DNA from 2 places in the Neobacillus sp. K501 genome. Region 2 is predicted to be linked to the other one. Evidence: riboswitches for the same ligand, from Rfam matches in the RefSeq annotation. Region 2 holds a riboswitch; the other holds the start of a gene.

The links. A riboswitch is a leader RNA that binds a small molecule or an ion and turns the genes downstream of it on or off. The one in region 2 is predicted to bind S-adenosylmethionine.
Region 1: linked by a shared signal. The riboswitch ahead of ACWM35_RS12080 (methionine ABC transporter ATP-binding protein) and the one ahead of metK (methionine adenosyltransferase) in region 2 are both predicted to bind S-adenosylmethionine.

The regions. Positions count from the first base shown of each region.
Region 1 covers NZ_JBSLYA010000004.1:293,644-299,197, forward strand. Annotated here, with positions in the region: gene ACWM35_RS12075 (acyl CoA:acetate/3-ketoacid CoA transferase) at 1-1,399, opposite strand, end outside; SAM riboswitch class I at 2,071-2,170, shown strand; SAM riboswitch class I at 2,248-2,353, shown strand; gene ACWM35_RS12080 (methionine ABC transporter ATP-binding protein) at 2,441-3,472, shown strand; gene ACWM35_RS12085 (methionine ABC transporter permease) at 3,462-4,112, shown strand; gene ACWM35_RS12090 (MetQ/NlpA family ABC transporter substrate-binding protein) at 4,128-4,961, shown strand; gene ACWM35_RS12095 (M20 family metallopeptidase) at 5,209-5,554, shown strand, end outside.
Region 2 covers NZ_JBSLYA010000002.1:642,048-647,601, reverse strand. Annotated here, with positions in the region: gene ACWM35_RS07745 (ABC transporter substrate-binding protein) at 1-24, opposite strand, end outside; gene ACWM35_RS07740 (alpha/beta hydrolase family protein) at 154-927, shown strand; gene ACWM35_RS07735 (DUF2584 domain-containing protein) at 968-1,210, shown strand; gene pckA (phosphoenolpyruvate carboxykinase (ATP)) at 1,305-2,891, opposite strand; SAM riboswitch class I at 3,111-3,237, shown strand; gene metK (methionine adenosyltransferase) at 3,520-4,719, shown strand; gene asnB (asparagine synthase (glutamine-hydrolyzing)) at 4,948-5,554, shown strand, end outside.

The DNA of each region.
Region 1 (5,554 bases), on a different contig from region 2:
CATTTTGGAGTTCAAATACCGCGCGTTCTGTTACATACACAACTGGTTGATTCACTTTCGTAGCGTACGGTCCGCTAAAGGTAACTTGTTGAACATTCTTTAAGAATTTCTTGGCCTTTCCTTCTTGTAAAATTTGCAGTTTGCCATTTTCTACTTGTACTTTTAAACCACCTGCAGTAAACGTACCAGCAAATACTAGTTTTTTGGCAGATTGAGAAATATTGATAAACCCACCACAGCCAGCTACACGATTTCCAAATTTACTAACATTTACGTTTCCAAATTCGTCTGTCTGTGCCAAGCCTAGAACAGATAAATCAATCCCACCGCCGTCATAAAAATCAAATTGGGAATCGTGATCAACAATCGCTTCCGAGTTATACGCATGTCCAAAGTCCTTCAAACCGGCTGGTACACCGCCAATTGAACCTGCTTCTGTAGTAAGAATTAGCTGGTCGCTCACTCCCTCTTCTGCGGCAATCGTTGCAACATCCACTGGAATACCAACACCAAGGTTTAAAACGGTGCTCGGAACAAGCTCCGCTGCAGAACGACGTGCAATGATTTTCCGTTCATTTAGTGGGATGGTTTCGATATTTTCAATTGGTACTTTTACATGACCAGAGAATGCCGGATTGTAATAGGTATTTTCTGTTTGATAGTGATTTTCCGGTTTAGCAACCACAATATAATCAACTAAAATACCAGGTACTTTAATATCCTTTGGATTTAACGTACCGCTTTTCGCAACGGTTTCTACTTGGGCGATAACGATTCCGCCTGAGTTATGAACCGCTTGGGCAATCGGAAGCACTTCCATATGAAGGCCTTCCTTCTCAAGCGTTAAGTTGCCATTTTCATCGGCAACGGTTCCGCGAATTAAGCCAATTTGGATCGGGAATGATTTATAGAACAACCATTCTTCTCCTTCAATTTCAATCACTTTAACAATCTCTTCTTTGGTAGATGGCGACATTTTTCCACCTTCTAGGCGAGGATCAACAAATGTTCCCATCCCAACCTTTGTAATAACGCCTGGGCGTTTTGCGGCGATTTCACGATACAACTGAGTGATGACACCCTGTGGAAGGTTATAGGCTTCACACTTATCTTCTTCAATTAGTTTTGCCATTTCTGGAGAAGCAATGGCGATTCCTCCGATCCACCGCTTCGTTAATCCCTCGTATCCCAAGTGACTCATACCCTTGTCACGACGATTACCTACCGCACTAGCATGCATGACGGTTAAATTTTTCGGATGACCGGTTTTAAGGAACCGCTCTTCAATCGAGATTCCCATTTCTTCTGCCCAGCAGGATAATCCAAACCCACTTGCTGCAACCGTATCACCATCTTTAATTAATTCTGCTGCCTTTTCGGCTGAAATTACTTTTGACATTTTATCCACTCCAATTTGTGAATTATTTCACATGTTTATTTAAAAAAATTTCATTTACCTCGATATATGTTGTTTGTGAATTATTTCACTTACATCGTAAGTCACATCCAAAATCCCGTCAATGACCGCAAAATCACAGAGATTTATCCTGTTTTCTGTAGCTATTTTGCGACTCTCACAATTAGATAAAAATTCAATGGTGCGATGTAATGGAATGAAAAGAGGGAGGACAGACCCCTTTTATCTCCAATCCCTTTGGTCCATCTCATCGACGAACCTACATATCTTGAAGTGTTTTTATGAATGATGCAAAAAAACAACAACATCCCTATCCTTCTTCTCCATAAATGATAGTTAAAATCTGAAGTTCACACTTTTGTTGAATACTCTCTATTTTTTCTTGGATAAACAGCAGAAAAAAATAATAAAAAAATTTTTTCTCCTGTTTGTCTTTATCATTTTGCAAATTTACAACATCATTCCTATTGATGAAAAACTTGAATTTATAAGGTTTTCGAGGGTTATTGATTTCATTGGCGACAAGAACATCTCCATATTTTACAAGCGATCTTGGGGAAAAAATAAGATTATTTTTAAAATAAGTGTTTGACTTTTAAGTTTTATTGCATTAAATTAATACACAAGTTCGAAAAACGAAATAATTAAATTACTTCTTATCAAGAGAGGTTGAGGGACTGGCCCTATGACACCTCGGCAGCGGAACGGAATGTTCTGTGCCAAATCCAGCAAGTATGACTTGATAGATAAGAAGAGGCTGATACGTTTATTAAAATTTGCCCTCTTCTTTTTCAAGAAGAGGTTTTTTTATTTACAATCAAATACTAACTTTCTTATCGAGAGAGGCAGAGGGACTGGCCCTATGAAGCCTCGGCAGCGGATCCAATTGGAGACTGTGCCAAATCCAGCAAGCGCAAAATGCTTGAGAGATAAGAAGAGCTCACCCTTTGCTTTGCATTGGCACGCCCTCTTCTTATTTCCAAGAAGAGGGTTTTTTATTTTCGCGAAAAGGAGACGATTAGGATGATCGAATTTCAGAATTTAAAAAAGGTCTATGAGAGCGGCGGACAGCAGGTAGCCGCATTAAATGGAATTAATTTAAAAATTAATAAGGGGGAAATCTTCGGAGTCATTGGTTTCAGTGGCGCAGGTAAAAGTTCACTCATCCGCTGTGTGAATCTTTTAGAACGGCCGACGTCTGGTAAAGTCATCGTCGATGGTCACGAACTTACTTCCCTTTCGGTAAAAGAAGTTCGTGAGATTAAGAAAAATATTGGGATGGTGTTTCAGCATTTTAATCTCCTAAACTCAAAAACGGTGTTTGCCAATGTGGCAATGCCGTTGACGCTAGCCAAAGTTCCGAAGAATGCCATCAGAGAACGGGTCTATGAGTTGCTTGAATTTGTCGGATTAGCCGATAAAGCTGACTACTATCCGGATCAGCTTTCCGGGGGACAAAAGCAACGAATCGGAATCGCAAGGGCCTTGGCTACGCAGCCATCGATCCTCCTTTGTGATGAAGCAACATCAGCTCTCGATCCGCAAACAACTAGTTCGATCTTGCAGCTGTTGAAAAAAATCAATAAAGAGTACAATATCACGATTCTCATCATCACTCACGAAATGGCGGTCATTCGCGAAATTTGCGACCGAGTCGCCGTGATTGAGGCTGGGAAAATCATTGAAGAAGGTACGGTGTTTGACGTCTTTTCCGCACCGAAAACACAGACTGCAAAGAACTTTGTCAGCTCGGTGATGAACGATCAGCTTCCTGATTCAATCAAAGACATCATCAACAATCACGCCGGGGTACAGAAGGTGTTCCGCATTAATTTTGTCGGAGGTTCCGCAGGACAGCCGCTGCTTTCGGAGCTGGCGAAACAGTTTGATATCCATATCAACGTCTTGTTTGGAAACATCACGGAGCTTCAAGGCATCCCCTTTGGAAACCTGATTGTCGAGTTCCAGGGGTCTGATAAAGAAGTGATCCGTGCCTTAACCTATATCAACCAGAAGAATATCAGCATAAAGGAAGTGAAAGCACATGCTAGTTAATTCCGAGCAAATCATTACTGCCCTAATTGAAACCATCCAAATGGTGGCCTTCTCTCTCTTGTTTTCAACGGCGCTGGGACTGCCGCTTGGGATCTTGTTGGTCGTCACTCGAAAAGGCCACTTGCTGGAAAACTTACCGTTTTTCAATATCATGAATGGCATCATTAACATTTTCCGTTCTGTACCGTTCATCATTTTACTAGTTGCGATGATCCCCGTTACCCGGTTGATTGTCGGGACATCAATTGGAACGGCAGCAGCCGTTGTTCCACTTGTCTTCTATGCCGGGCCTTACATTGCAAGATTAGTAGAAAACTCTCTACTTGAAGTAGATCCCGGAGTCATCGAAGCCGCGGAGGCAATGGGAGCAACCCCGGTACAGATTGTTTTTAAATTTTTGATTCCCGAGGCACTTAGCTCACTGGTATTAGCACTCACAATTGCTACGATCGGTCTCGTCGGAGCATCGGCAATGGCAGGCGCCGTTGGTGGCGGTGGAATTGGAGATTTGGCCATTACATACGGCTACCAGCGTTTTGACACTGTCACAATGATGATTACAGTAGGAATTCTGATTGTGATCGTTCAAGGTCTACAGTCATTAGGAAATATTGCAGCAAAGAAAATTAGAAGAAGATAACGAGGAGGAAGTAACATGAAAAAACTATTATTATCGATCATTATTTTTACATTAGCGGTACTTGGTGCCGGCTGCTCAGAGGAAAAAACAAGCTCCGGCAAAGAAACAAAGGAAATTAAGCTTGGAGTTAGCGGCACAGATACACGCATTTGGGACTTTATCGCGAAAAAGGCAGAGAAGGAGGGAATTAACATTGAAATCGTTAAATTCTCCGATTATGTGGCTCCGAATACGGCCCTTGCTGAAGGAGAATTAGACGTCAATGCTTTCCAAACGGTTGCTTATTTTGATGTTTTCATTAAAGAACACAATCTTGACCTTGTGCCAATTGCAACGACTGTTCTTGCGCCAATGGGCATTTACTCTGAAAAATACAAGGATATTAAAGATATTCCGGATGGCGCTAAAATTGCTCTTCCTAACGATGCATCTAACCAAGGACGTGCCTTACTACTGCTTCAAGAAGCTGGCTTAATTAAGTTACCGAAAGATTTTGATGCTAATGGGGACCTTACACAAGTAAAAGATAACCCGAAAAACCTTGAATTTGTCCCAATGGTTCCAGCTCAAACACCTAGAGCATTGCCAGATGTAGCAGCTTCCTTAATCAATAACGGCATTGCCAATGATGCAGGTCTTAAGCCATTGAAAGATGCCATTTTTGTAGAAAGCGAAACAGCAACACCTTACATTAACATCATTGCTGTAAAAGCAGAAGATAAAGACAACAAAACACTTAAAAGAATCGCAGAGCTATATCAAGAGGAAGACACAGCAGCATTCATCGAAAAAGAGTACGAAGGCAACTTGATCCCGACATCCGTACCATTAAGCAAGATTGGATGGTAAACAGAAAAGCGGAAGCGCCTTGGTCAGGGGCGACAGGCATAAGACAAGCCGGCGAGAAGGTTTGTTCTTTAACCTTCTTGACGGATTGGCTTATGACCCCGAGCCCCTAGGCGCTGGAGCTGGACAATTAGAAAAGCGGAAGCGCCTTGGTCAGGGGCTTATGGCCTGGGGCGCTCCACTTGAGATAAGCGGAAGAGGCCGGAACTAGACGATTTTTTAAAACGAACCAAATTAGGAGGAGAAAAAGATGACAATATCGGTTAAATCCCAAGCAGAATTAAAAGCGGCGATTGTCGCTAATGTAGATAGCAACAAAGAATTGTACCTATCAACCAGCCATCAAATCCATGAAAAGCCCGAAATTGGCAATGAGGAATTTTTCGCCTCAGCGCTGTTAACAGATATTTTGGCCAATGAAGACTTTGAAGTAATCAAAGCAGTAGCTGGTCATGAAACATCCTTTGTGGCCCGCAAGAAATCAGCAAAACCAGGCCCATCGATTGCCTTCCTTGCTGAATATGACGCACTTCCAGGAATAGGTCATGCATGCGGCCATAATATCATTGGAACAACCAGCGTTGCGGCAGCCATCG
Region 2 (5,554 bases):
ACCGATCTTTAATGACTTTTTCATAACAAAAATAAACCTCCTTAATCTGGGCTGATTACCTAAGATATCGTATGAGGATGATTAAAATGTGTGAATGACCAAAAAAATAAATTTGACAGGAAAAGAGCGATCAAGGTGAATAAACAAAATGGGATGATTTTGGAGATCCAGCGTTTTCCTTCGCCTAATCCCAATGTGGAATTAAAGGTAATTACCTACTTATCAAATGGATTGAGAGTAAAAGGCTTGCTGGCAGAACCGAAGGGCGAGGGGAGTTACGATGGGTTTCTCTATTTACGCGGCGGGATAAAAAACGTTGGAAAAGTAAGACCGTCAAGAATTTCCCAATTTGCTTCGGAAGGGTTTATTGTTTTTGCCCCTTATTATCGAGGAAATCAAGGCGGGGAAGGGAATGAGGATTTTGCAGGTGAGGATCGGGAGGACGCCTTTTCTGCCTATCTTTTGTTAAAATCTCTTTGCAGAGTTCAAAACATCCATGTATTTGGTTTTTCACGTGGTGGTGTTATGGCATTAATGACGGGAATTCAATTTCCTGAGGCTGCCTCTGTTGTCAGTTGGGGCGGAGTGAGTGATATGTCATTAACTTATCAGGAGCGTAAAGATTTAAGAAGGATGATGAAGCGAGTGATTGGTGGAACTCCCGAGAAATATCCCGAGCGGTACGAAGAGCGGACACCTTTATATGAGCTTGAAAGGCTTACTGCCCCCGTTTTGATTATACATGGGGTAATGGATCATAATGTATCTGTTGAACATGCCTATCGCCTTGAAAGAAGATTACGAGCACTGGAAAAAAACGTGGAATGCTGGTATTTTGAAGAATTTACACACTACTTTCCTCCCCGTGTGAACAGAAAAGTGGTCGAAGATTTAACGAAGTGGATGAAAAGGCAGTCCAAAAGATGATAAAATAGTAACGAAGTACATAGGAGAGGAGCGATGAATAGTGGGTATGCCTCTTGAGTTAAATACGATGATTGTGACAAAGGGAAGAGAACGACGACTAGAAGAAAATCTTTTTCTCCTTGAAAAAGAAGGGTACAGACTATATCCAATTGATATTCCGATTGATGTTAGAAAAACAATCGAAAGTGATTCAAGTGGAACAGCTGTGATTAAAAAACTGGAATGGCAAAAAAATAGCACGAGTATAACTTATCAATTAATTTCATTAAATTCAACGAATTAAGCAGGGAATGATTTTTCCTGCCTTTTGTTTTGGTATTCCATATAGTGATGTAAAGAAGCCCTTATCTGATTGATAAGGGCTTCTTTACAACTAGCTAGGCAATAGGTCCGCCTTTTACTTCTATCTCTGGAGATAGTTTCGTAAACTTTTTAAAGTTTTCGCGGAATTTTCCAGCCAATTCTTTTGCTTTCGTTTCATAGGCATCAGAATCAGCCCAAGTTTTGTACGGCTGTAGAACTTCATCAGGAACACCGGCGATGTGGAGAGGAATATTTAAACCGAAAATTTCATCCTTTACGGTTTCCACATGATTTAGTTCACCTTCAAGTGCAGCTTGAACCATTGCTCTTGTATAGGAGAGCTTCATCCGGCTGCCCACTCCGTATTCTCCACCCGTCCAGCCTGTATTCACCAGGAAGACATTCGCATTATGTTCAAGAATCTTTTCTCCAAGCATTTCTGCATAACGAGTGGCAGGAAGCGGCAGGAACGGCGCACCAAAGCATGTTGAGAAGGTTGCTTCAGGTGAAGTAACGCCCCGCTCTGTTCCAGCAAGCTTAGATGTGTAACCGCTTAAAAAATGGTACATCGCTTGTTCTTTCGTTAACTTTGAGATAGGAGGTAACACACCAAAGGCATCCGCCGTTAAAAAGACAATCGTATTCGGATGACCAGCAATACTTGGCTGAACAATATTATCGATAGCCTGAATCGGATAGGCTGCTCTCGTATTTTCAGTTAGCGTAGCATCATCGTAATCCGCGATGCGAGATTCTGGATTGAGGATGACATTTTCAAGCACGGTGCCAAAGTGAATAGCATCAAAAATTTGTGGCTCTTTTTCACGTGAAAGATTGATTGTTTTGGCATAACAGCCGCCTTCAATATTGAACACTCCATTAGAGGACCACCCGTGTTCGTCATCACCAATTAAGCGGCGATTAGGGTCTGCTGATAGCGTAGTTTTTCCAGTACCAGATAGACCAAAGAATAATGCTACATCTCCTTCAAGTCCCACATTTGCAGAACAATGCATCGAGAAAATATTATTTTCAGGCAATAAGTAGTTCATGACGGAGAAAATAGATTTTTTCATTTCGCCTGCGTATTCCGTACCGCCTATTAAAACAGTCCGCTGTTCGAAGGAGATAATAATAAAAGTTTCAGAGTTTGTACCGTCAACTGCAGGATCTGCTTTAAAATTTGGGGCAGAGATTACCGTAAAACCTGTTTTATGTGTTAATAATTCTTCATCACTTGGACGGATAAATAATTGATGGGCAAAAAGATTATGCCAAGCGTATTCATTTACAACTTGAATCGGTAACTGGGATTTTTTATCCGCACCTGCAAATCCTTTAAAAACGAAAATTTCTTCTTTTTGTTTTAAGTAATCCAATACTTTATGATACAGGTTTTGGAATACATCCTCTGAAATCGGTTGATTTAAAGAACCCCATGCAATTTTATCCTTCGTTGATTTTTCCATCACTGTAAATTTGTCTTGAGGAGAACGTCCAGTGTACTTACCAGTAGAAACACTAATAGCTCCTGTTGAAGTCAACTTTCCTTCATTTCGAGACAAAATCTTTTCAACTAATTGTGGTACAGAAAGTTGGAGTTGCACGTTACTTCCATCTAATAATTGAGTTAATTCGTTTGGGATATGAACAGAATTCATCGAGGGTACCCTTCCTTTTTTATGTTTTTATCAGTAATATATCCATACAAATAGTATAACACATTAGATTCAATAGTCTATACTAATTAACGAAATTAGGTTGTATTTAATACTATATAATATTATTGGAAAAAGTTCTTTTTTTGTCGGGGGAATCCTTAAAAAATTCATTGACACAGTTCGACATTGTGCGGTATGATTCTACCTTGAACGGATACTCTCTTATCCCGAGCTGGTGGAGGGACAGGCCCAATGAAACCCAGCAACCTGCAATCGAGTAATACGAATTTATTTCTCGAGCAAAGGTGCTAAACCTGAAGCAAGGCTATGCCTTGAACGATAAGAGTGAAAGGCGCGTAAATCAACCTTTCCTCAGATGACGGAAAGGTTTTTTATTGTGATTTCGTGACTTTAATCGCTAATCTTTGTTTCCATCATGAGAATTTCAGAGGGATTTTGTCTAGCTCCAGCGTCTAGGCGCTTTTGCTTTTCTATTCATAAAAATCCTTTGTTTATTTCATACTACTAAGGGAATGAGTTCCGTATCAACCCGAGGTTAAACGGCAAGGTTATACATATTACCCACACAGATAACCTCACTTTATATCATTATATAGGAGGAATTCAGATGTCCAAGAAACGTCGTTTGTTCACTTCTGAATCAGTAACTGAGGGTCATCCGGATAAGATCTGTGACCAAATCTCTGATTCAATTTTAGATGCTATTTTAGCAAAGGATGCCAATGCCCGTGTTGCTGCTGAAACTTCAGTAACAACTGGTTTAGTATTAGTTGCAGGGGAAATCACGACTTCTACTTATGTTGATATTCCAAAAATTGTTCGTGAAACGGTAAGAGAAATTGGTTATACCCGTGCAAAATACGGCTTTGATGCTGAAACTTGTGCGGTATTAACTTCAATCGATGAGCAATCACCTGATATCGCGATGGGTGTTGACCAAGCACTCGAAGCACGTGAAGGTTTAATGTCGGATGAGCAAATCGAAGCAATCGGTGCTGGTGACCAAGGTTTAATGTTTGGTTACGCATGTAATGAAACAAAAGAGCTTATGCCTCTTCCGATTTCATTAGCACATAAGCTTGCACGCCGTTTAACAGAGGTTCGTAAAGATGAGCTTCTTCCTTACCTTCGCCCAGATGGTAAAACTCAAGTAACGGTTGAGTACGATGAAAACGACAAGCCTGTTCGTATTGACACCATTGTTATTTCTACACAGCACCACCCTGAAGTAACATTAGAGCAAATTCAACGTAACCTTAAAGAATATGTCATTAATCCGGTTGTTCCACAAGAACTGATTGATGAAAATACAAAGTATTTCATTAACCCAACAGGCCGTTTTGTTATTGGTGGACCACAAGGGGATGCTGGTTTAACAGGCCGTAAAATTATTGTTGATACTTATGGTGGTTATGCTCGTCACGGCGGCGGTGCATTCTCTGGTAAGGATCCAACAAAAGTTGACCGCTCTGCAGCTTATGCAGCACGTTACGTAGCGAAAAATATTGTAGCAGCTGGACTGGCTGACAAATGTGAAGTACAGCTTGCTTATGCGATTGGTGTTGCAAGACCAGTTTCCATTTCTGTTGATACATTTGGTACTGGAAAAGTTAGTGAAGAAGTACTAGTTGATCTTGTCAGCGAAAACTTCGACCTTCGCCCAGCTGGAATTATCAATATGTTAAATCTTCGTCGCCCAATCTATAAACAAACAGCTGCTTACGGACATTTTGGCCGTAGTGATGTGGATCTTCCTTGGGAGCGTACAGATAAGGCTGAATCACTTCGTACACAAGCTAACATTTAATAAAAAATGCTGTAGTTAAGCTAGAATTTTTACTGGGAGTTGCATTTTACATGTAACTCCCGTTTTCTATTTTACGTCTAAGTTTAAGATAAACGGATATCGTGAAAAATAAATATTATCATTCATTTTTCCAACCATTCTCACTGCCATTTTCAAATAAATAGTGGTAGTATTAGAAGGTATGTTTATTAGAATGGATATTTAGAAATGGAGTAGGTGAGGTACATAATGTGCGGTTTTATTGGTTGTGTACATGACAAAGCACAAAACTATCGTGATGATCAAAAACAACAATTTAAAAATATGAATGATTTAATTACCCATCGTGGTCCAGATGATGATGGCTTTTACTATGATGAGAATATTCAATTTGGTTTCCGCCGTTTGAGTATTATCGATATAGAATGTGGACATCAACCATTAACGTATGAAAATGAGCGCTATTGGATCATTTTTAATGGAGAAGTTTATAATTATGTGGAATTACGTGAAGAACTTCTCAAAGAAGGATTAACATTTGCAACGAACTCGGATACGGAAGTCATTATTGCCCTTTATAGTCATCTCAAGGAAAAAGCAGTTGAAAAATTGCGTGGGATGTTTGCGTTTGTCATCTGGGATAAGCAAGAACAAACCCTTTATGGGGCGCGTGATCCTTTTGGAATTAAACCATTTTTCTATTTTAATGAAGGCGAAAAAACATTTTTTGCTTCTGAGAAAAAAAGCATTCTCCTTGCTTTAGAAAATGAAGAGTTAGACTATGAATCCCTGCAGCATTATTTAACCTATCAATTCGTTCCTGAACCAAGAACCATGACAAAGGGAATTAAGAAGC